3 regions of the Herbaspirillum camelliae genome follow, and region 1 is predicted to be linked to each of the others. Evidence: predicted binding sites of a transcription regulator. Region 1 holds the regulator's gene; each other region holds the start of a gene.
What was found. The regulator sigma-54, encoded in region 1, starts transcription at its own class of promoters, with help from an activator protein. The targets are predictions, from matches to a motif close to TGGCANGNAANCTGCTTT.
Positions count from the first base shown of each region.

Region 1 (7,823 bases):
TGTGGCCCGCGCCATCCTCTACATGGATAGTCTGCCGCTGGAGGCCAATGTGCAGTTCATGACGGTGATGGCGACCAAGATGCCCTATATCGGGCGTGGTTGATGGGACTTGATGAGGCTTGATGGCGCTTGCCATTGCCAGATGAACAGATGGCCGCAGTGACGAGCTGTGGCCATTGGCATGGAGGGATGAAGAACAGGAACCGGTGCTGGCTAGTCGATGAAGACTGCAGGCCCCACGCCGAAGCGCTCGGCCAGTGCCTTGACCTGGCGCAGGTTCAGTTCGCGCTTGCCACGCAGGATTTCGGAGACCACGCCTTGCGAGCCGATCTCGGGCAGATCGGATTGGGTCAGCTGATGTTGCTCCATCAGGAACTGCAGAACCTGCACCGGTGAGACCTGCTTCAGCGGAAAATGCTTGTCATCGTATTCGGCGATGAGGCTACCGAGGGTGTCGACCAAGTCCGCAAGGGGATGGCCTTCATTGCTGGCGCCGGCATCGAGCAACTGGTTCAGCGTGACGACGGCGCGGTCATAGTCATCATCGGTACGGATCGGTCGCAGCGGAATGAGGGACGACAATGCCGCAAAGTGCGAGGTGATGTCGTCCATCACATGCTTTTCCATCAAGGCTTCCATTTGTCCATGGTTGAGGAGATGCAGCAATGGCCTCAGGCCCAGAGCGTTTCAGTCCGCTCCACCTTTCATGCCCTGCCACTCCGGCGTAAGCTGCATGGAGATCCCGAACATGTCCAGCACGCGTCCCAGCGTATGGTCCACCATCTCTTCCATGGAAGCCGGGCGCTGGTAGAAGCCGGGCAGGGGCGGGAAGATCACGCCGCCCATCTCGGTGACGGCGGTCATGTTGCGCAGGTGGGCCAGGTTGAAGGGGGTCTCGCGCACCATCAGGACCAGGCGGCGGCGTTCCTTGAGCACCACATCGGCCGCGCGGGTGATGAGGTTGTCGGACAGGCCATGCGCCACGGCCGCCAGGGTCTTCATCGAACAGGGCGCCACCACCATGCCGGTGGAAGCGAAGGAACCGCTGGCGATGCAGGCACCCACATCACGCACGTTGTGCACCACATCGGCCAGCGCTTCCACATCCCTGCGCCGCATGTCCAGCTCCTGGTGGAGATTGAGCACGCCGGCTTCGGAGACCATCAGATGCGTTTCGATCTGGCCATGCTTGCGCAGGTGTTCCAGCAAGCGCACGCCATAGATGGCGCCGGTCGCGCCGGTGATGGCGACGATCAGGCGCTGGCGCGGCTGGCTGGAAGAAACGCTCACGGGAGCTTCAGGCGCGAAAAAGATCAGCCCTTGATCAGGGTCTGCAGTTCGCCCGAGGCGTACATCTCGCTCATGATGTCGGAGCCGCCGACGAATTCACCCTTGATGTACAGCTGGGGAATGGTGGGCCAGTTCGAGTACTCCTTGATGCCCTGGCGCACGTCCGGGCTTTCCAGCACGTTCACGGTGACGATGTTCTCGGCGCCGCTGGCCTTGAGCAGCTGGATGGCCTTGCCCGAAAAGCCGCATTGCGGGAATTGCGCAGTGCCCTTCATGAACAGCACGACAGGGTTTTGGGTCACGGTTTCTTTGATCCAGGATTGGACGTCGCTCATGGCTATGCCTTTAAAAATGGGATTGCCGACATTATAGGGAAAAGCCGTCGCGCGCGTTGGAGTCGGACGGGCGACTTGTCTTGCGTTTGCGGAAATATTGTTTTCGGGAAATGCTTTATATCAAATCATTTTCCTGATCCGAAGGGCTGTGGAAAAGATAAGGCCGCCATCTGCTTCTTCAAGCCGGTCCCATGGATGAGGGAAATTATTTATATCCTATGCGGATTTTCTGCCGGGAAATGACCGCCGGTGCGAAGAAATGAAAAAGGGCGCTTGCGCGCCCTTTGCTCATGAAAGGTTGAAGATCAGGGCATCATGCCGCGCCGGCGACCGCGTCGTCCGGGGCTTCTTCAGGCAGGCGCTTGGCCATGGAGTGATGTTCCTGCAACTTGTCCTTGTGCTTGATGACCTGGCGATCGAGCTTGTCGATCAGCGCATCGATGGCTGCATAGAGGTCGTGCGCAATGCTTTCCGCATGTAGATCCTTCCCCTTGATGTGGACGTTGATTTCCGCTTTTTGGCGCTTTTCCTTTTCTGTGAGTTTATCTACGCTCAGGATCACGCTGACGTCGATCACGTTGTCGAAATGGCGCTTGATACGGGCCAGCTTGCTTTGCACGTATTCCCGGATGGCGGGGGTCAGTTCGAGGTGGTGTCCACTGATGGTCAGATTCATACAAGACTCCTATCGTGAAGTCACTGGAGGTTCGTGCAATTCATCCTTGCTGCAGCTGTACCACGGGCACGGTCTTCGTGTCCGATGGCATGGGCATCAGCGGGATGCTTGCCGGAACACAGCAACGGTACTACAGAAAAACTGAGGAAAAACTCAGAGGGACTTGCGGAGATTGACTGGCGGAATCTTCAACACTTCGCGGTATTTGGCGACTGTGCGTCGCGCGACCACCATGCCTTGTTCTGCCAGCATATCCGCAATCTTGCTATCGGATAATGGGGTCTGCGGGTTTTCGGCTCCTATCAACTGTTTGATCAGCGCCCGTATCGCGGTGGAGGAAGCTTCGCCTCCGGTTTCAGTCGCGACGTGGCTACCGAAGAAGTACTTCAACTCAAACATGCCATGCGGTGTGAGCATGTATTTCTGAGTTGTCACGCGAGAGATAGTGCTCTCGTGTAGACCCAGTGTATCAGCAATTTCACGTAGCACAAGGGGGCGCATGGCGACTGCCCCATGTGAAAAGAAGTTTCTTTGACGTTCCACAATAGCCTGCGCGACGCGCAAAATTGTATCGAAACGTTGCCGCATGTTCTTGATGAGCCACTTGGCTTCCTGCAACTGCGAAGACAGCGATCCCTCGCCCTTGGCCTGCTTGAGCGCGCTGGCATACATGGCGTTGACGCGCAGCTTGGGCATGACTTCATGGTTGAGCATGACCTGCCAGCCATTCTTTGTCTGTTTGACAATCACGTCCGGCACGACATAGTCCGAGGCATCGCGGGCGAATTCCGCGCCGGGGTGCGGACGGCACTGGCGGATCACGGCCTGCGCTTCACGCAGGTCTTCGTCGTCGCAATCGAGCGCCTTCTTGATCTTGTTGAAGTCGCGTTGCGCAAACAGCGGCAGGTAATCTTCCACGATCTTCAGCGCCAGCCGGCGCGTGACGAAGGGCACCTTGGGCAGGCGGCGGATCTGCAGGGCCAGGCATTCGCCGGCGCTGCGCGCCCCTACGCCTGCCGGATCCAGGCTTTGCAGCAGCTTCAGTGAAATGGAGAGCTCTTCCAGGTCCACGCCCAGCTCTTCGGGCAGGCGCGCGAGGATGTCTTCCAGCGGCTCTTCCAGATAGCCGCTGTCGTCCAGCGCATCGGTGAGCAGTTCCAGTAGGGCGCGGTCGCGTTGCGTGCGCGCGGTGACGCGGATCTGCTCCAGCAGATGTTCGCGCAGCGTGATCTCGTGGGCTTCCAGTTGGGGACGGGCGTCTTCGTCATCGGGCGACTTGCCGCTGCGGGCCACATCGTCGAAGCTCCAGTCGGAGTCGCCGCTCACGCCCTCGGGGGCGGTGTCCTGGTACTCGAAACTGGATTCGCCATCGGCCGCTGCGGGCGCGGCTTCGCTGCTGGCTTCACTGCCGGTGGTCTCGCTCACGCCGCTTGAGGGCGCGGAAGAGACGGCGCCATCGGCCAGCAGGCGCACCGAATTGTCGAGCGCATCGTCCAGGCGTTCCAGCAGGGGATTGTCGCTCAGTATCTGCTCCAGCTCCTGGTGCAATTCCAGCGTCGACAGTTGCAGCAGTCTGATCGACTGCTGCAATTGCGGCGTCAATGCGAGATGCTGCGAGGTACGTAACTGGAGCGACTGTTTCATCTTTCTTTCTGGAAGCGGCGTGGCCCGCTGGTTGCAATGCCGGTGTGCTGGTCGGTTGCGCCTGTGCCTGGGTTACATGCGGAAGTGCTCGCCCAGATAAACGCGGCGCACTGATTCGTTGGCGATGATCTCTTCCGGGTTGCCGCTGGCCAGCACGGTGCCCTGGTTGATGATGTAGGCGCGATCGCAGATGCCCAGGGTCTCGCGCACATTGTGGTCGGTGATGAGTACGCCGATGCCGCGTTCCTTGAGGAAGCGCACGATGCGCTGGATCTCGATCACGGCAATCGGGTCGATACCGGCAAAGGGTTCATCCAGCAGCACGAAGCGCGGATCGGTGGCCAGTGCGCGGGCGATCTCGACGCGCCGGCGTTCACCGCCCGACAACGACAGGGCCTGGCTCTCGCGCAGCTTCTCGATCTGCAATTCGTGCAGCAGGTTGTTCAGGCGCCCTTCGATCTCGTCGCGGGAGAGCGGCTTGCCGTCTTCCTGGCGCAGTTCCAGCACGGCGCGGATATTGTCCTCCACGGTCAGCTTGCGAAATACCGAGGCTTCCTGCGGCAGGTAGGACAAGCCCAGCGTGGCGCGCTTGTGGATGGCCAGGCGCGAGATGGGTTCTCCGTCCAGATCGATTTCGCCACCATCGGAAGGCACCAGGCCGACGATCATGTAGAACGAGGTCGTCTTGCCAGCGCCGTTGGGACCGAGCAGGCCGACCACTTCGCCGCTGCGCACCTCCATGGAAACGTCGCGCACCACCTGGCGCGCGCCATAGCTTTTCTTCAGGCCGCGCACGACCAGCGAGCTTGCTGCCATCTTACTGATCCTTTCCGGGCTGGGTGGGCTGCGGGGTGGCAGGCTGAGCGGGCTGGCCCGGCTGCGCCGGCGGCGCATTGCGCGGCTGGATCACGGCGGTGATGCGGCCCGCGCCCGGCTTGCTCTGGCCGCTGGCGGTGTTGTTGACCGAATAGAATTCGGCGCGACTGTCGTAGGAGATGAATTCGCCATTGACTTCGTCGGTGATGCGCTTGCCATCCATGCGCTGGATATGGGCGCGCTGGAACAGCTTGGAGACTTCGGTCTGCTCCGAGTATTCGATGCGTTCGGCCTGGCCTTCGATCCACAGGTCGGGGCCGCCGTCACGCTTCTGGCGGAAGGTCGCCAGCGATCCGGGGGCGGCGTAGAGCACGGCGTTTTCATAACCGTACTGGTCGGTGGTGAGCACCACGCGGCCGGCCTTGATGATGAGGGTGCCGCGGGTCATGACGACGTTGCCGGTGAAGGTCTTCACCTGGCGCACGTCATCGTAGACCATCTGGTCGGCTTCGATGTTGGTGGGCTTGGTGGTGTCGGCCTTCTCGGCGCGCGCCACGCCACTGAGGGCAGCCAGCATCAGCAGCGGAAGTAGGAATGAGCGTTTCATAAAATCCTGTCTGGTCGGGTCTTGGCGTTATTGTTCTGACGGAATATCGGGGGGCGCGAATCGGTGTTATCAGCGTTTCTTCGGGGTCGGTTCGTAGTAGCCGCGCACATTGCCGAACAGCTGCACCACCTGGGTCGCATTGTTGGCCACCATGCCGACCCCGTTGAGGCGGGTCGTGCCCATGGTCATGGCCACCGGCTTGTCGGTCTTGACGATCTCGTCGTCCGGCAACAGCAGCAGGTAGTCCGAGACCACCCGCATCTGTTCGCGCCCCTTGTAGGGCGCGCGGATGGCGTTGGCGTTGCCGTACATATGGATCTGGGTCTGCTCATCGGTGACGCGCGCGGTATCGGAATAGAGCTCCATGGGTGGCTTGCCCTGATCCAGATTGTGGACCACCGGCTTGGTGATCTCGAAGGAATCGTCGGTCGGGTAGTGCACCATCTTCACGCCCGACATGTCGTAGCGCGGCAGGCCGTTCGGCCCCATTTTCACGTAGCTGAAGTTTTCCAGGTAATAGTCGGGCTTGCCGCGCGGACGTTGCGCGGCCTGCTGGTCGCCCGCCGCGCGCATGGATTGCAACACCCACACGCTGCCCAGGGCAGCGCCGATGAGCAGCACCAGGATCACGCCGATGCGGATGCGGTCGGCCGCACGTTCGCCGCTGCGCCCGCTCATGCCAGGTACGGCGCCAGCGCCGCCTCGTAATTGCCCTGCGCGGCCAGCACCAGGTCGCAGATCTCGCGCACGGCGCCATTGCCGCCGCTGGCCTGAGTCACGTAGTGACTGCGCAGCTTGACCTCGCGGTGGCCATTGGCCACGCAAGCCTTGAAGCCCACCCGCGTGAGCACCGGCAGGTCGATCACGTCGTCGCCGAGATAGCCGCATACACTGGCGTCGAGGCCGGTGTGCTGCAATAGCTGTTCGAAGGCCTGGCGCTTGTCATGCACGCCCTGGAATACATGGGCGATACCCAGATCGCGCGCGCGCCGCAGCACATAGGGCGACTGGCGCGCGGTGATGATGGCTGCGGCCGTGCCGAACTGCTGCATCATCTTGATGCCATGGCCATCGAGCGCGTTGAAGCGCTTGAAGGCCTCGCCTTCTTCGCCATAGAACAGACCGCCGTCAGTGAGCACGCCATCGACGTCGAAGATCATCAGGTGGATACCGGCGGCCTTCTCGAGGGCGGCTGCCGGCAGGGTGCTGGCGAAGGAGGGCGCGGTCATCAGATCACCTTGGCGCGGGTCAGGTCATGGATATGCAGGGCGCCGGTCAGCACGCCCTGGGCATCGGTGACCAGCAACTGGTTGATGCGGAATTCTTCCATCAGCTGCACTGCGTCCACGGCCAACTGGTCCTGGTTCACGGTGCGTGGATTGGCGTGCATGATCTCGGCAATGCGGAACTGGCTGAAGTCCTGGCCGCGTTCGAGCAGGCGGCGCAGGTCACCATCGGTGAACACGCCGATGGGGCGGAAGTCCGCATCCACCACGGCGGTCATGGCCATGCCCTTGCGCGTGATCTCCATGAGCGCCTGCGACAGCGAGACGTCCGGGCTGACCGCCGGAATGGCGTCGCCGCTGCGCATGACGTCGCGCACATGGGTGAGCAGGCGGCGACCCAGCGCGCCACCCGGGTGGGAGCGGGCAAAATCTTCTTCCAGGAAGCCGCGCGCATCCAACAGCGAGACCGCCAGCGCATCGCCCATGGCCAGCGTGGCCGTGGTGCTGGCGGTGGGAGCCAGGTTGAGGGTACAGGCTTCCTTGTCCACGCCCACGTTCAGATGCACGTTGGCTATGCGCGCCAGGCTGGAATGGTCGTTGCCGGTCATGGCGATGATCACCGCGCCCATGCGCTTGACGATGGGCATGATGGCCATGAGTTCGCCCGTTTCCCCGGAATTGGAGATGGCGATGAACACATCATTGGGCGTGACCATGCCCAGGTCGCCATGGGCAGCCTCGGCCGGATGCATGAACAGCGAGGGCGTGCCGGTCGAGGCCAGGGTGGCGGCGATCTTGCGGGCGATATGGCCGGATTTGCCGATGCCCGAGACAACGGCGCGGCCATTGCACTGCAGCAACAGGTGAACGGCCTGGGCCAGCGGTTCGCTGGCGTCGTCGCCAAGGCGGTTCTTCAGGGCCAGGATGGCATCGGCTTCGATCTGCAGGGTCTGGCGCGCCAGTTCGATGGCGCGGCGGGCGGCCTCGGCCGAAAAAGATGCAGGCGTGGTTTTGTCATCGGTTACACTCATAACCGAAGTATAAACGAATTAGCAAAGCAAAAAACTTGCCAGACAACTGGCCAGATGTAAGGAAATGCTGACATGCGAGTCCGTGGCACCCCGCCGCATCGCAGCGCAGCAGCGCGCCACCGGGGATTGCCGGCCATTGGAAGCGGTGGATGACGACCGTGCCGAGGCCGTCCGGAAGGCGTTGCGAAAATGACGGCT
Region 1 covers NZ_KV880769.1:112,875-120,697, reverse strand. Annotated here, with positions in the region: gene BGK68_RS00520 (SDR family oxidoreductase) at 1-103, shown strand, start outside; gene BGK68_RS00515 (helix-turn-helix domain-containing protein) at 214-627, opposite strand; gene BGK68_RS00510 (UbiX family flavin prenyltransferase) at 688-1,290, opposite strand; gene grxD (Grx4 family monothiol glutaredoxin) at 1,314-1,625, opposite strand; gene hpf (ribosome hibernation-promoting factor, HPF/YfiA family) at 1,939-2,301, opposite strand; gene BGK68_RS00495 (RNA polymerase factor sigma-54) at 2,455-3,945, opposite strand; gene lptB (LPS export ABC transporter ATP-binding protein) at 4,018-4,761, opposite strand; gene lptA (lipopolysaccharide transport periplasmic protein LptA) at 4,763-5,368, opposite strand; gene lptC (LPS export ABC transporter periplasmic protein LptC) at 5,438-6,046, opposite strand; gene BGK68_RS00475 (KdsC family phosphatase) at 6,043-6,597, opposite strand; gene BGK68_RS00470 (KpsF/GutQ family sugar-phosphate isomerase) at 6,597-7,625, opposite strand.

Region 2 (7,823 bases), 5.6 Mb from region 1:
CAGGCCTTCGTCGAGGCGGCCTGAGCCAGGTAGACGCAAGCAACGTTGCTACAAGAACAATCAAGGGAAAGTGACAGAGGTGGGATCGCGCCCGCCGTTGCTTTGCGCAACGGCAGCCGATTCAATGCAGGACAGCAACGCCAGTGTGTCAGCGCTGGGGGCAGCGTTACATCAGAGCAGTTCTTCTTCCTTTTGCCGGGCGTCTTCCCGGACATCTTCGATGAGCCGGCGCCGGTCCACCTTGGCGCGCCGGTTGGCGGCGTGGACCTCCGGGCTGATGGGGGTGGCCGTCATCAATTCCTTCAGATCGGCCGTACTTTCGTCATATCGTTGCGGCATGCTTGCTCCTGGCTAAATCAATCGAGATTCAAACTCAACTACGTACCACGGATGTGCAGCAGTCCGGGCGGACCGGACTCAACGCAATCGTGTTCCCGGGGCACGGTGCAGCATAGGGCCCGGTGAGCGACGACAAGGTCTTCCGTGAGTATAGATCATTGCGCCGCAACAGGGCAGATTTACTCGCTCCCTGTCAAGGATGCCGCAGGCATGAAAAAACCGGCCAGCGGCCGGTTCGGGATGACAAGGCAAAGCAGGCTCAGGCGGCCTGTTTGGCTTGCAGCATCGATTCTTCCAGCGCCATCAACGATTCGATGGCGGCGATCAGCAGGCCGATACGATGACGGCGGTAGATCAGGCGTTTTCTTGCGCGGTTGTTCATGGTTTCTCCTGCGGCCAGCTGTAGCTGGCGGTTTCACTGACAAGGCCGTGGCAAGGCGCGCAACGCCCCCACGTCCGGGAAGGCGCCATTATAGCCGAGCCCGGCCCGTCGGCCTTCTCAGACTACGCAGCGGGTGCGATAGTGCTGGCTGAACAGACGGCTCGCCTCCAGCCCCGGGGGCAGGTGATGGCAAGCGGGACTCAATTGCGCCACCAGCGCATCCAGTCCCACGTCCAGCCGGGAATGCGTCTCCTGCTCCCGCTCCTCTGCCACGTGCTGGCGGCCGCGCGCCAGCGCGCGGAAGCTGGGCTGGCGGGGCGCGTCGTCCCAGCCGGTCTCGATCCACTCGCGGATGACCTGCTTTTCATAGCCATTGAAGACGCCGAACATCTCGCCGCCAGGCGCATCGATGAGTCGCCAGAAGCGGCTGTGTCCGGCCGGCTCGCCACGCAGGATCCATTTGCCCTGTTCCATCGCGGCCAGGAAGTCGCGCATGCCCTCCGGGAGCTCCAGCCATTGATTGACGGTCTTGCCGCCAATGCGGCAATAATCCGAATGCATCATGCGGCCGAATGCGGCCTTGTCGGCCAGAACGCGTTGCACTTCCTGATCCAGGTCGAAGGAGCCGATCACGCCCAGCGTGCTCGCCCCCAGTTCATTGAGCAGGTAGCCGCGCCGCATGCGCTGCAAGAACTGCTCGCGGTCCGGCCATTGCGCAGCTGCCTCCAGCACCGCGTCGACGGCCTTGCGGGCGTGGCCGCTGGCGGCGTTATCGATGGTCACGTGCAGCGTGAAATAGTAGGGATCGATGCCGAGTTCGTTGAGTTCGTAGGCGGTGATCAGCAGGTGCAGCGGCAACTGCTCGTAACCCAGGTTGAAACCGAACATCTCAGGAATGAATTCATCGCCATGCCAGCCCAGCGCCAGTTGCAGCGCTCCCTGGACATAATGCGCCTGCGAGAGCCAGTCGGCCTGCTCACAGCCATGGGCCTGCAAGAGGCTGCGATAGAGGCTCACATGGTTCATGGCCACCTCGCCATCACCCAGCTCTTCCAGATAGGTCAGGATCAGGGGACGAAACACCGGATCGCGCCAGTGCTTCACTGCACTGTAGAGCCAGGCGCCATCGACCAGCTTGGTGGGCGCCACGCGCAGCAGGAAATTGAGCGCATGGGCGCGTCCCGAGAAATACTGGCGCGGCGCGCCCGCGCGGCGTTCCTGCAGATAGGCTTCATAGGCCAGGCCAACCTGGGCGGCGCGGGCCTGCATCCAGGCGGCCATGTCTTGCCCCGCAGGGGGCAGCTCGCAGGGCAGCGCCTGGGTCGCCTCCAGTTGCGTCATCAGGTACCGATGCGCGTCCGCCAGCGCCGCCGCGCCGGGCTCGGCCACGTTCAGCTCAGCGTAGATGCGCGCAGGCAACAGCTCGGCGCTGCGGGAATTGTTGTGGGGATGATATCGGCGGGAAGCCGAAGCGGCTGCCTGCATTTCTTCCAGGGTGGCTTGCATACTTCCTCGCGCAAATGGACATGGGGACATTGCGCCCAGCATGCGATGTTCGCGCCGGCAGCGCTATCAGCCAGGGGCCAGCGCTGCTGTCGGAGGATGCCGCCATCCGGGTAGGAAGACGGCACTGCCAGGGCGGCGGCGCCTGTCAGAGGTGCGGCCAGCGCCTAAAGGATTGTCTTGGCCGGGCAGATATCCGATAATCGCGGCCATGAACGATACCGCACAACGCCCCAGCTTCCCCGACCGCCTCTCGGTCGATCCGCGCAGCCCGCACTACGTCGCCGCCGTCTTTGAATTCGACGTGGGCATCAAGCTCAACGGCAAGGAATTCAACAACGTCGGCGAATACTGCATCAGCGAAGGCTGGATCAAGATTCCCGCCGGCCGCGCGCTGGACCGCAAGGGCAATCCCATGATGACCAAGCTCAAGGGCCAGGTCGAACCGTTCTACCGCTGATCCGTTTTACTGCACCGTCTCCCTCTGGCCCGCTTTGCATGCGGGCCTTTTCTTTTGCAGGCAGCCTTGTTATCCGGGAAGTCGTGGGTCCTGCCAACATGGCAATACAGATGGGTCGGTACGCCTTCCAGCGCGGGCCTGCGCTCACGCAAAAAGACCCGCACCAGGCGGGTCTTCTTGCCAGCACAGCCTATCTTAGTGGGCCACGCCGCCCTTGCGCCGGCGCGCCAGCATCAGGCCCACCAGTCCGATGCCCAGCATGGCGGTCGAGGCAGGTTCGGGAACCTCGGCCTCGCGCGAACTGGCGACCAGCACCGGGGTGACCGAGTGCAATTCATGGCCGGGGAAAGGGGCTGGATGCGAGCGCACCTGCAGCTCCACATTGGGGTTCTTCGACCAGTCAATGCTGCGCAGTGCGGCATTGAGGGCGCTCAATGCGTTGGCTGACGCCTGGTAGGGCTGAAGCGGCTGGACATCAGGCGCACGCACTGCCCTTGCGAAGATATCGGTCCACAGATTATCCGTCCCCCTCCTCAGGCTGACGTAAAGATAGTTGAACAACGGCTCATTGGCGCCCCAGCCCTGATCATAGGTAGTGGAGTGTCCGGTGACGGCAGTGAAGCCGCGGGTCCCCTTGGCGATGCGGAAACCGACTACGCGCTCATCCGGGGTGTTAGCGTTGGCATTGTAGCTGCCCACCGCATCGGATTGCGTAACGATCGCCGCCGATGCCGACGTGCTGCAAGCAAGCAAAAACGCCAGGCTGGCGAAAGTCTTTTTGATCAATGACATATAAATTCTCCTTGAGAAGTAGTGATAGGAATGGAGGTGTTGCAGTGGATATACCCATGCACAAAACATGCCATTCGAACAACTCTCTTGGAAATCAGTCACTTGGATTTTCAACGCATCTTCTATCGGTAGAAAATGTAACTTTTTCCGACAGTAACATCCGTTACCAATTTTTGATACCTTCCAAAACCCTTTACTGGAGCGCTTTTGCGCCATTGACTTATTTTTATTGAATATTTCAAAACTGGATTTTATTATAAAAATCATCCTGCAAAAACCTGCGGCGCCTGGCCGCCTCTGCAACGATCCAGGCGCCTCACCGGCTTCCTACATCATCAGCGCGCGCTGCCCCACGCGGAAGACAGCCACGGCCTGCACCAGCTCTCGCGCCTGGCTGGACAAGCTGATGGCCGCTGCCGCGCTTTCTTCGACCAGGGCGGCATTCTGCTGCGTGGTGGTATCCATCTGCGTGACGGCCTGGCCGACCTGAGCAATGCCAGTGTTCTGCTCGGCGGTGGCGGCGTTGATGGCGACCATGATGTCGCTGACGCGGCGAATCGAGGTCACGATCTCTTCCATGGTCTTGCCGGCCTGGTCGGCCAGTTGGGTGCCCTGCCCCACCTGCTCGACGCTGGCGGTGATCAGTTCCTTGATCTCGCGCGCAGCGGTGGCCGAACGCTGGGCCAGGCTGCGCACTTCGGTGGCGACCACGGCGAAGCCGCGTCCTTGCTCGCCCGCGCGCGCCGCTTCGACGGCGGCATTGAGGGCCAGGATATTGGTCTGGAAGGCGATGCCATCGATAACGCCGATGATGTCACTGATGCGATCCGAACTGGCGTGCAGACCCTGCATGGTCTGCACCACCTGCTGCACCACCTGGCCACCCTGACCGGCCACGTGCGCGGCGTCACGCGCCAGGTCACCGGCCTGACGGGCGCCATCGGCATTCTGCGCCACGGTCGACCCCAGTTCTTCCATCGACGCTGCCGTCTGTTGCAGGGCGCTGGCCTGTTCCTCGGTGCGCTTGCTCAGATCGGCATTGCCTTGCGCAATCTGGGCGCTGGCCGTGGCCACGCTCTCGGAGTTGCTGCGCACACTGCTGACCACCGTGCTCAGTTGGGAGGTCATGGCCTGCATCGCGGTGAGCAGGCGCGCCACTTCATCGCTGCCATTGATCTGCACGTGCTGGGTCAGGTCACCCGCCGACACCGCCTCGGCCAGACGCACGGCGTCGTTGATGGCTGTCGTGGTGGCGCGCGTGACGGCGACCATCACCCACAGGGCGGCAGCCGCCAGCAGGCCAAGCAGGCCGCACAGCAGCAGCAGTTCGTTGCGCAGACGCGGAATCTTGGCTTGCAACTCATCGCGCATCAGGTCGAAAGAGGCATTGACCAGCACGAACTGGGTATCGATGATGCGGGTCATCGTGGCCACCCATTCAGGCGCCGGCATGCTCAGGTTGTCGGCGCGGATGATGGCGCTGTCGGCCAGCTTGAAGCCTTCTTCGGCGGCCTTCAGGGCTTCGGCTCGGGCGCGCTCCAGATTGGCCGGCAACGCATGCCGGCCAGCCGCCAGCGTCAGCGACTTGCGCGCGCTTTCATAACTGCGGCGGGCGCGATCGGCCAGGTTTTCCAGACGGGCGCGCTCTTCCGCGCTGGCCTGGCCACGACCCAGCATGACCGCACCGCGCGCCCGGGTCTGACCCAGTGCTTCGGTCAGTTGCGGCAGTTCGTTCATCACGGCGCGCTGCACGTAGAAGAGCGCCGCTTCGGCCTCCAGCGCCAGGCCGGAGCTGTTGGCCAGTTGATCGATGAGGTCGAGCTCGAGGGCGATCAGTTCTGCGTGCTGCAGGTTGCTCTGGGCACCGGTGATGGCCTTGGAAGAGACGGCCTGTGTCAGTGCGCGCCACTGTGAAGAGACGCGTTCCAGCGATTCCATCAGGGCCTTGTCCTGCAGCGGCAGGATGCCGGTGCGTACGCGTTCCAGCGTGGCTTCCACCTGCTTCTGGCGCTCGGCGCGATCAGCCGCGCCGGCGTTGCCGTCGGAAAGATAGAGTGCGGACAGGCCGCGATGCTGCTGCATCTGCTTGAGCAGCAGCAACAGATCGCGCCCTGGTTCCACCGCTAATTGCTCGCGCTGGGCGGTGGCCAGGTCTTGCAGATTGCCGCGCACCAGCAGGGTGGTCGGGACGATGAACAGGAGAAAAGCGAGTGCGCCGATCAGGGCGAACTTGCGTGAGAATCTGAGATGATTGATCAGGGAGCGCATGGGCTTGTTCTTTAAATGAGTGGAGGATCGTCATCGATCCTTGGAGATGGCTTGCCCGCAAGCGCTTCGTTACGCTGCGATCCGCGCTGTTGCGGATCTTGTAGAGCGGCAATTCTAATGAGGCCGCGCTTCTTTTCTAACTGATTTCGTTCGTGACGCCGCTTTGTTGTTGTTTAATTCCGACCGTCTCGCCTCGGCGGAACTCATCCGCAAAAACACGAGTATTCACAGAGTACGTGGACAGGACGCTAGTTCCCCGGCGCGCCAATTAAATTTCCCGATGGCACAAAACACTCAAAACCTCACGCCGATCGAGGTGCTTAACGCGACTGCGGCATGGTGTCGTTGGACTCGATGCGCAGATCGGTCTCGAAGCTTTGCAACACGGCGCGCAGCTCGCCGCGTTTTTGCATCGCTTCCAGCTGGGCGTTGATGCGCGCCAGGTGCTTGATGCAGGGACTGGCCTTGCTCAGGGCAAGATAGTTGTCAGTTTCGCTGACGAAGGGGCGCAAGGGCATGAAGCGGTCTTGCTGCTGCGTCTGGTTCAGGTAGATCATGCCGCTGTAATAGCCGGTGACGAGATAGTCGATCCGTCCCGAATCGAGCTTGGTGAAATTCATGTAAGTCTTTTGCGCGGTCTCGATGCTCAGGTTGTCGCGCATGAATTCATCGAAGCCACCCCCGAACTGGTTGCCCAGCGTGATGGCGCCACGCTTGCCGACCAGGTCTTTCCAGCCGCCATAGGCGAAGCGCCGGTCACGGGCGACGAAGACGGCAATGGGATTGACGAACAGCGGCACCGAGGTAAAGGCCAGGTATTGCTGGCGCTCGTGCGTCATCTTGAGCGAGGCGATCATGGCGACTTCGCCACTCTCGGCGGCCTTGAGCACGCGGTGGAAGGGACCGACGTAGCGCACCTCGAAGGGAATGTTCAAGGCCCCCAGCACGCGCGTGGCGATCTCGATGCTGGCGCCGGTGAGTCGCTTGCCGTCATACCAGTGCAAGGGCGCGTAATCGGAATCGGCCGACACCACCAGCTTGGTGCATTCGGCCGCGCCGGCAGCAGGCGTGGCCGAGATGGCTGACATGGCCAGCGCCAGTGTGTAAGCGGGCAGCAGTTTGAACATGGTCCATCCCCCCTTGGTGGCTTGCTTGCGATCGCGTTCTGGCCGCAATTCATCAGTGTCGTTTTGACGCCAAGCATAACCTTGTTTGGCGCGCCAGGCCAAACCGGATATCCATCTCCCTGCTGCATGCAATGCATTTCGCCACAGGATTTCCCAGGGCTGCGTCGTAGGCCAGGCCGGCCCATTCGGCCCGCTTGCCCTAGAATGGCGCTTTTTGCCTGCGCGGAAGCCCCCGGGTAGACAAATCGTACAGACTGGATTTTGCGTAATGCCTCATCACGAAATCGGCCGCGGCGTCGGCCTCTCGGTCCTGGCCTCGGCGCTGTTCGCGCTGCTCTCCGGCTATACCCGCCTGCTGGCGCCGCTGGACGGCAATGACATCTTCGGCTGGCGCATCCTCGCCACCGCCTTGGCGGTGCTGGCGCTGATCGCCTGGCGCGGCCAGTTGCCGCGCCTGCGAGAGGCCTGCGCCGAGCTGCTGGGTACACCGGCGCGCTGTCTGCTGCTGCTGCTGATGGCGGCTCTGCTGGGTTTCCAGCAATGGCTGTTCCTGTGGGGCTCGGTCAATGGCCAGGCGCTGGAGGTGTCGCTGGGTTATTTCCTGTTGCCGCTGTCGATGGTGCTGGTCGGCCGCCTCCTCTATGGCGAACGGCTCAATCTGCTGCAGCAGCTGGCGGTGCTACTGGCCTGCATCGGCGTGGCGCATGAGATCTGGATGACGCGCAGCTTTTCCTGGCCGACCCTGGCCGTGGCGCTGGGCTACCCGCCCTATTTCATCCTGCGCCGACGCCTGCAACTGGACTCGCTGATGATCTTCGCGGTCGAATTGCTGATCCTGGCGCTGCCGGCACTGATCGCCGTGGCGCTCGGGGATACGCTGGCCGCTACCCTGCGCACCCCTTCCATGCTGTTGCTGCTGCCTGGTCTGGGGCTGCTGAGCATGGTGGCGCTG
Region 2 covers NZ_KV880769.1:5,700,621-5,708,443, forward strand. Annotated here, with positions in the region: gene BGK68_RS25465 (alpha/beta fold hydrolase) at 1-24, shown strand, start outside; gene BGK68_RS28145 (hypothetical protein) at 172-339, opposite strand; gene BGK68_RS28585 (hypothetical protein) at 599-721, opposite strand; gene BGK68_RS25470 (iron-containing redox enzyme family protein) at 839-2,227, opposite strand; gene BGK68_RS25475 (DUF3297 family protein) at 2,436-2,684, shown strand; gene BGK68_RS25480 (PEP-CTERM sorting domain-containing protein) at 2,880-3,476, opposite strand; gene BGK68_RS25485 (methyl-accepting chemotaxis protein) at 3,804-5,744, opposite strand; gene BGK68_RS25490 (substrate-binding periplasmic protein) at 6,065-6,871, opposite strand; gene rarD (EamA family transporter RarD) at 7,140-7,823, shown strand, end outside.
Region 2: the regulator sigma-54 is predicted to act here: its motif matches at 3,532-3,549, upstream of BGK68_RS25480 (PEP-CTERM sorting domain-containing protein).

Region 3 (7,823 bases), 2.4 Mb from region 1:
GGTGGGCGTGGACGTGGGCTCCAAGGACATCATCTACCGCATCATCCAGGACCTGGCGCAGCGCGGCCTGGGCGTCATCCTCATCAGCGACGACCTGCCCGAGCTGCTGCAGAACTGCGACAACCTGCTGTTGATGAAACGCGGCCGCATCGTGCGCCGCTATGCCGTGGAAGGACTCGCCGAGAGCGAGCTGTTCCACGATCTGGTCTCCGAGCAAAGTCAGGAAACTTAGTCATGGATGCAAGCACCCTCACCCGCCAGGCCGCCGACGCCAGCGCCGACGCACCTGTCCAGCGCCGCCCCAGCCTGGCCGCCCTGCTCAAGAAAAATCCCTCCGCCTTCACCCTGCTGCTCATCGTGCTGGTGGTGCTGACGGTGGCCTTGATCAACCCCGCCTTCTTCCAGCTGGCCGTGCTGTTCGACATCGTCCGCGCCTGCACCACGCTGGGCCTGTTCGCCCTGGGCGTGATGATCGTGCTGGCCGCCGGCGGCATCGATGTTTCCTTTGCCGCCATTGCCGCGCTGACCATGTATTCCATCACCAAGGTGGTGATGACCTGGTTCCCTGAGACGCACATCGCCGTCATCCTGCTGGCCGGCGCGGTCGGCGGCACCGGGCTCGGTGTGCTCAATGGCTTGCTGGTGGACTGGCTCAAGGCGCCTTCGCTGATCGTCACCATTGGCACGCAGTATCTCTATCGCGGCATCCTGCTGACCTTCGTGGGCACGGTCTTCTTCATGAACATCCCCCATGCCATGGACAGCTTCGGCAAGCTGGCGCTGGCCCGGCATGACACCGCCAACGGCCTGCATGCCGTGCTGCCGGCCACCGTGCTGGTCTTGGTGCTGGCCAGCGTGCTGACCTGGTGGCTGCTCAACCGCACCCTCATGGGCCGCGCCGTCTACGCCGTCGGCGGCAGCCTGGCCATTGCCGAGCGCCTGGGCTACAAGCTGCGCTCGGTGCATCTGTTCGTGTTTGGCTATGCGGGCTTCCTGTCGGGACTGGCGGGGATCGTGCATGTATCCAGCACGCGCCTGGCCAATCCTTTCGACCTGGTCGGCAGCGAACTGGACGTGATCGCCGCCGTTGTGCTGGGCGGGGCGCGCATTACCGGTGGACATGGCAGCGTGGTGGGGACGCTCCTGGGGGTGTTGCTGGTGACGCTGATCAATAATGTGCTGATCCTGGCGGGTGTGCCCAGTACCTGGCAGAAGGCCATCATCGGAGCATTCATTGTGCTGGCGGGGGCGGTGTTTGCGTTGCGCAGGGAGAAGTAGGGTCTGGCGCCGCAGGATGGAAACAATAGTCCGATCTGCCTTTCGTCCGTGGCATGAAAGACGATGAAGAAGAACGCCATGCAGAGTCGCGCAGCACACGCAAAAAAAACAGAAATGGCCGGACCAACCGGCCACTTCTGCCTTATTCACACCTGCACTGTTCAGGCCTGGGCGGACTTGTTCTTGCGACGGCTTGCCATCAATCCGAACAGCCCCATCCCCAGCAAGGCAAGACTGGCCGGTTCCGGGACGTCGGTAAAGCTGGCTTTCCAGGCCAGCGAATTGGACCAATCCAGACCATCCCATTTCGAGTTGGTGAGAAGGGTGGCATCGCCATTATTGTTATAGAAAACAAACTTGCCGTCATAAGGCCGTCCGGAGCGACGCGAGAGCATCCCCCACTGTGAGTTGCCGGGCTGGCTGTTATCCGTCACGGTCAGCAGGGCCACGTAAGAAGCATTCTTGCTCAGCGCCAGGCTGCCTGCATTGAAGGTGAAAGACTGCAGGCTATTGCTGTTGAGCGTGACGGCCTGACTGAACAGCGCCTGGCCCAGCGCCGATCCGCCTTGCTGCTGATCGCTCCATGCATAGATCCGGGCGCTGGCGGCAATGCTCTTGCCGAAGGTATTGATAAAGAACGTGAAGTTCTTGAGCGCTCCACCGGGAGCCGAGAAGGTTTCACCGTAGGTCGTGGTGGAACCGCTGCCGCCGAAGGGATAGACAATGTTTTTTCCGTCCCAGAGTGAGGTGGTGTCGATGAATGTGGTGTCGATGACAGCGGCATGCGCTGGTGCAAGGGCGGCCGCCATGAGGGTAGCGGCCAGGCTGAACCTGAGGGAAAGTCGTTGGATGGACATCTGCGTATCTCCTGAAAAAGATGAGTCGAAGTGACGCAGTCCATTTAGCAAATCGAGTGCCAGCACAACAATGTCCGCAGAAACAAGGGCTTATCTTTTTCGCTCGATCTTGTCTGTCAACGACCTCGACACACCGTTATGCGCACTGTCAAAAAAGCTTGATGCGCATGCCAGCAGCAGGGGCAACGTAGATTTCTGCACCATGCATCTTTGTTTTTGATTGCCACGTCTAGATTCTGCAATCTCTTTTACTGGCTGCTGATTCGAGGCCAGCGGCGATCTCAACGCGATTGCGCCCGCTATTTTTTGCTCGATAGAGTGCCAAGTCAGCCAAGGTCAGAAGCGTAGTACGGTCATGTCCGGCTTGATAGGCCGCAACGCCAAAGCTGCATGTGCGCCTACCGACAGGGACGAAGTTATATTTCTCTATCAGTAATCTTAGTTTTTCGGCCATGCGCGAGGCATCCTCTATGTCGCATTCCGGCAAGATGAGCAGAAACTCCTCCCCGCCCCAACGACCTACCAGGTCTGAGGACCGCACGTTACGCCTCAAGATCTCCGCGATACCAACCAGAACAGCGTCGCCCGTCGCATGCCCAAAATTGTCATTCACTTCCTTGAAGTGATCAATATCCAGCAGTATCAGCGATAAATTTTTTTCATATCGATCAGCACGATTTATTTCGTTATCAAGCACTTCATCCAGCTTCATCCTGTTGGCCAAGCCGGTCAATTTATCCGTGACGGCCAGCTGCGCAAGTTTTTCATTCAGACGCTCAACGCGCTGTTCAGCCAATTTACGTCCTGTAATGACGACGTGAGAAATGACGAAGAAATCTTCCGCCTCCAGCACTGGGGCTATGCGCATCATGAACCAGCGTTGCTCATTGGGGCTATGGCATGGATATGCGTACTGGAAGAACGGTGCACCAGACTCGACAACTGATCGGATGCCGTCATAAACTTTTCGACCATCACCATCGCCACTGTTGCCTGCCGAACGGCATACGGCGAGATAATTGATGCCAATCCAGCTGTAGCCAGCAGGTATGCCATTCTCGATCCCGAATTCACACCATGTCTTGTTGACGTAATGGATCACCCCAGTACGGTCTATCAATGCAATCTGGCTATCGAGAGAGTCCAGGGTGGCTCGGAGCAGTCTGGGAAACTGACGTCCTACGGATTTTTCGGCCTGCGATTGACGATGTCTTTCTTCGAGATCCCTCTTCATGCATCGCTCCAATCCTTTATTTAGTTAGAACTCGTTTCATGAACAGCTCAGCTGCAATCGGTCGGACTAATAATTTCTGAATCGCTTAGAGCTTAGATAGCTCTAGGCAGCGCCAAGTCTTCTCGATATGCAACGGAGCTGACACGAGAAGCTATTTACGGCGAAATCGGGATTGGAGAATCAGACGATCTTGAATGAAATGCTGCTCGCACTTCCCATGGAGAGGGCAATTCTCCCCTTCTCCAACCGAGACAGTTTCGTGATCGATGAGCTCGCCAGATGCGTTGGCAACCGGCGATACACACAGGAACTCACAAGGCGCAGGCGCCAGCGCTCGAGATCGTGTGGGAGGCACTCCCCTGTGCCTGAAAGGCAAGCCTGCTCACCTCGCGCGAGCGGCCCCGTATGAGTCGTGTAGACGTTACGCATTCCCCCTCCTTTAGCGCCGCCGGACTACTGACCTTGCTGGTGCTTGTGCCATTTTTCTTGTAGTGAATGACATGACCCCAATTCAAGATCCGCACAGGCACTGCCTGGGATTTCAGGATAACGAATTAGCGATCAACAAACGCATGGACACGCTGCTGCCAGCATAACAATTTAGCGCCCTTCACTTATTGGGCAACACTGCGGAGCCAAGATGATTGATGAGTTTTTCTCAGCTCCAAAACGACACCGTCTCACTGAATCCGCATCATGCCGTAGGCTAGATAGCGTCGCAGATTCAGTGAGACGGTGGGTGAACAAAGCCCCCCTTGTTCACAACCTGACAATAACTCCCCGAATGTTATTGATAGGTCAAATCAATGCTAGCGAGTTGATTATCTGTTTTCAAGCATTTCGTTCAACGAATATGATCTGAGACAAATTTTGTCGTCACCGGATGTAAGTCCTTCTGCGGCTACCCGGCATCAAGGCTTCTGTGCCTTAGAAGGAAAAGGAAGGTAGGTTAACTTGAGTGGCTCAATTTTTTGCTAGTAAAGCCACAAATGTGAGGAATGTGTGAGTTTGGTCCACTATGAAAAATATGCTCAGGGGATAATCCTGCCTCGTCACTTTATACGGCGGTAGCGTCCGGCACCCTGCCGATTTAGCAAATTAAGTCCTCTGACGGATCCAGACTCAGCGGAATTAATTTTCAGCTTCGTGAAGACATGAACAATCCACGCAATGGAACTACCGTACTGAGCTGCACGCTAGTGTTTCTTGCTCAATTGGGCTCGACATTGTGTCTTCCCGTGCTCCCACAGATTGGCAACGACATTGGCCTTACTGAGGCTATAGCCTCACTCTCGCTCGTCGTCTTTTTCGCGGGCTGTGCGGCCCCCCTATTGGTATGGGGGGTATTAGCAGATCGTTGCGGTCGTAGAGTGGCAGTTGTGACCGCCTTGCTTCTGTTCTCCATGGCAGCGGGAGTTGCAGCCAACGCTGCAACTCCATCCGTTTTTTTGGCAGCCCGTGCGATACAAGGAGTAGGAGCCGGTGGCATGGCCGTGCTGGGAAGAATATTGATCGCGGACACTGCAAGCGCTGCAGATTTGGCCAAAAGAATGTCACTGCTGTCATTTACATTTGTTCTGGCGTTGGGTGGCGGTCAGTTTTTGGGTGGCGTGATTCAAGATTTTTTTTTCGTGGCGCCATCTTTTTATGATGACCGCAGCCTCGGGAACTGCCCTTTTCTTATTCATTCAATGCATTCACATTTCTCCCCCCGCGCAATCGTCTAGTCGGCCAGGAGGATTTCGCAGGCCAGCTTGTGCGCGCCATAAATCAATGCGGGGCGGGTCGGTGTGGCCGGGGTCACCGGATCGGGCAGGTCCAGGCCATAGACGGCGATGGTGCTGGCGTAGACCACCACTGGGGGCGGTGTGGCCGGGTCGCGCCGGGCCAGCAGTTCGAACAGGTCCAGCGTGGCGTCCAGGTTCACGCGCCGGCTCAGCGCGGGATCGGCCTCGGCGGCGCCGCCGGGCAGCGCGGCCAGATGAAAGCACAGGTCAGCGCCGAAGGCGACGATCTGTGCTTGCACCTGCGCATCTTGCAGATTGCCTTCGATGCGCACCATCTCTGGCGCAGTCTCGCCCAGTTGCCGGTCCAGTACGGCCAGGCTGCTGATGCGCCGCCCGCCTGCCTGAGCGCGCTGCCGCAGCAGTGCAACCAGGGTGGCGCCGATGAAGCCCCCTGCGCCGGTGACGAGGATCTTCATCGTGCTGGCACCACGCGTTGTTGCAGCAGGCCAAAGGGTCCGGTGCGGCCATCGTCAAAGCAGGCCTGCATGCTGACCTCGTCGCCAAAGCGCATGAAGCCGGTGCGGATGTCGCCGTGGTCGATCTTTTCGATGACGCGGCGTTCGGCGATGCAGGCCGATCCTGCCGCACGCGACTGGTTCGACACCGTGCCCGAACCGATCACGGTGCCAGCGGTGAGCCGGCGACTGCGGGCGGCGTGGGCGATCAGTTCGCCAAAGGAAAAATTCATCTCGCCGCCGTGCGGATGGCCAAACGGCTGGCCGTTCCACTGCACCTGCAGGCGCATCTGCACGCGGCCGTCGCGCCAGGCGGGGCCGAGCTCGTCGGGGGTGACGGCCATGGGAGCGAAGGCGGTGGAAGGCTTGGCCTGCAGGAAGCCGAAGCCGGTCTTCATCTCATGCGGCCCCAGCGCGCGCAAGCTCCAGTCATTGATCTGCACCAGCAGACGCACTGCCTGCAAGGCCTGGCTGGCCTGCACGCCCATAGGGACGGGGCCGACGATCACACCGAATTCGCCTTCGAAGTCGATGCCATCTTCTTCCGAGGGCAGCGCCACGTCCTGATAGGGGCCGAGGAAATCATCGCTGGCGCCCTGGTACATCACGGGCACGGTGTCGAAATGCGGGATCGGTGGTGTCTTGAAGGCCTCTTCCATCAGCCGCCCATGATTGAGAAAGGCCGAGGCATCCAGCCATTGCGGGCTGCGTGGCAGCGGGGCGATGCATTGGCGCGGGTCGAATGCGATGGTCTCAGTGAGACCGCCCTGGTTGAGGGCGTCGTAACGTTCTTGCAGCAAGGGCCGCACCTGGTCCCAACGTTGCACGGCGTCCAGCAGGCTGGCGGCGATCTGCGGCACGGGCTCGGCCTGGCGCTGGTCGCGCGAGACCAGCAGCAAGGCGCCATCCAGGCTGCCATCGGGGAGCGTGGCCAGTTTCATGGCTCAGCCCTCCTTGCGCAGTTGGGCGGCGATGTCGGCCTCATAACGGCCATCGACCAGGATGAAGAGCATGCGGCAGGGCCGGCCCGAGCGATTGGCCCAGGCGTGGTTGGTGCCGCGCTGTACCACCACGCTGCCCGGCTTGAGCGCGACTTCGCCCTGGTCGAGCACCAGGGTCATCTCGCCTTCGATGACGATGCCATAGTCCACCGACTCGGTGCGGTGCATCAGCGGATGGGGTGAGTCGGCCTGCACCGTGGAGGCCTGGGCTTCGCCGATCTGTGTAAAGGCATCCTGCATCTTGTGATGGGCATGGGCGAGGAACTCGTCGGTATCGGGCGGGATATCGACGAAGCGCATGCGCGTGCCGTGGGGGGGCGGAGACAGCACCAGTGCTCCCACGGTGGGATCAGCGCCGTTGTCCACCTGCGCTGGCGTGCTGGAGGTACTCCAGACTTCATGGAACACGGTGCCGGGGATGGCGGCGATTTCCACGACGGTCGGCAGCGGCCCGTTGCTGCTGACGATGGAACGGCCTTGGGCGTCGTGGCCGGTGACCACGCGATGGATGGGGGGAAAGCTCATGATGACTCCAGTGGCAAGCAGGTTCAGGCGGCGTCGAAGATCGCCACGGCGCGCGTCCATCCGGCGCTGGCGCCGCGGATCTTGTGCGGGAAGCAGCTGATCATGAAGCCATGCGCTGGCAGGGCTTCGAGGTTGTGCAGTTTCTCCAGGTGGCAGTAGCCGATGTCGCGGCCGGCCTTGTGGCCTTCCCAGATCAGGGCCTTGTTGCCGGTCTCGGCCACGCGCTGGGCGGTATAGGAAAAGGGGGCGTCCCAGCTCCATGCGTCAGTGCCGGTCAGGCGTACGCCGCGTTGGAGCAGGTACATGGTCGCTTCATAACCCATGCCGCAACCGGCGCCGAGATAGTCGCGGTGACCATAGCGGGAGCCGGCGCGGGTGTTGACCACGACGATATCGAGTGGCTCCAGGACATGGCCGATGCGCTTCAATTCGGCTTCCACGTCGGCGGCAGTGGCGACGTAGCCATCGGGGAAGTGGCGGAAGTCCAGTTTCACGCCGGGCTGGAAGCACCACTCCAGCGGGACTTCATCGATGGTGATGGAGGGGCGTGCGCCGCCATTCCTGGCGTCCTGGGTGGAATGGAAATGCCAGGGCGCATCGAGATGGGTGCCGTTGTGCGTGGTCAGGGTGACCCATTCAGCGGCGGCGGCTTCGCCGTCGGGATAGTCTTCGGGCTGGGTGCCGGG
Region 3 covers NZ_KV880769.1:2,494,325-2,502,147, reverse strand. Annotated here, with positions in the region: gene BGK68_RS11125 (sugar ABC transporter ATP-binding protein) at 1-232, shown strand, start outside; gene BGK68_RS11120 (ABC transporter permease) at 235-1,278, shown strand; gene BGK68_RS11115 (PEP-CTERM sorting domain-containing protein) at 1,440-2,135, opposite strand; gene BGK68_RS11110 (sensor domain-containing diguanylate cyclase) at 2,365-3,369, opposite strand; gene BGK68_RS11105 (MFS transporter) at 4,524-5,096, shown strand; gene BGK68_RS11100 (NAD-dependent epimerase/dehydratase family protein) at 5,093-5,572, opposite strand; gene BGK68_RS11095 (fumarylacetoacetate hydrolase family protein) at 5,569-6,552, opposite strand; gene BGK68_RS11090 (cupin domain-containing protein) at 6,556-7,137, opposite strand; gene BGK68_RS11085 (cyclase family protein) at 7,161-7,823, opposite strand, start outside.
Region 3: the regulator sigma-54 is predicted to act here: its motif matches at 2,180-2,197, upstream of BGK68_RS11115 (PEP-CTERM sorting domain-containing protein).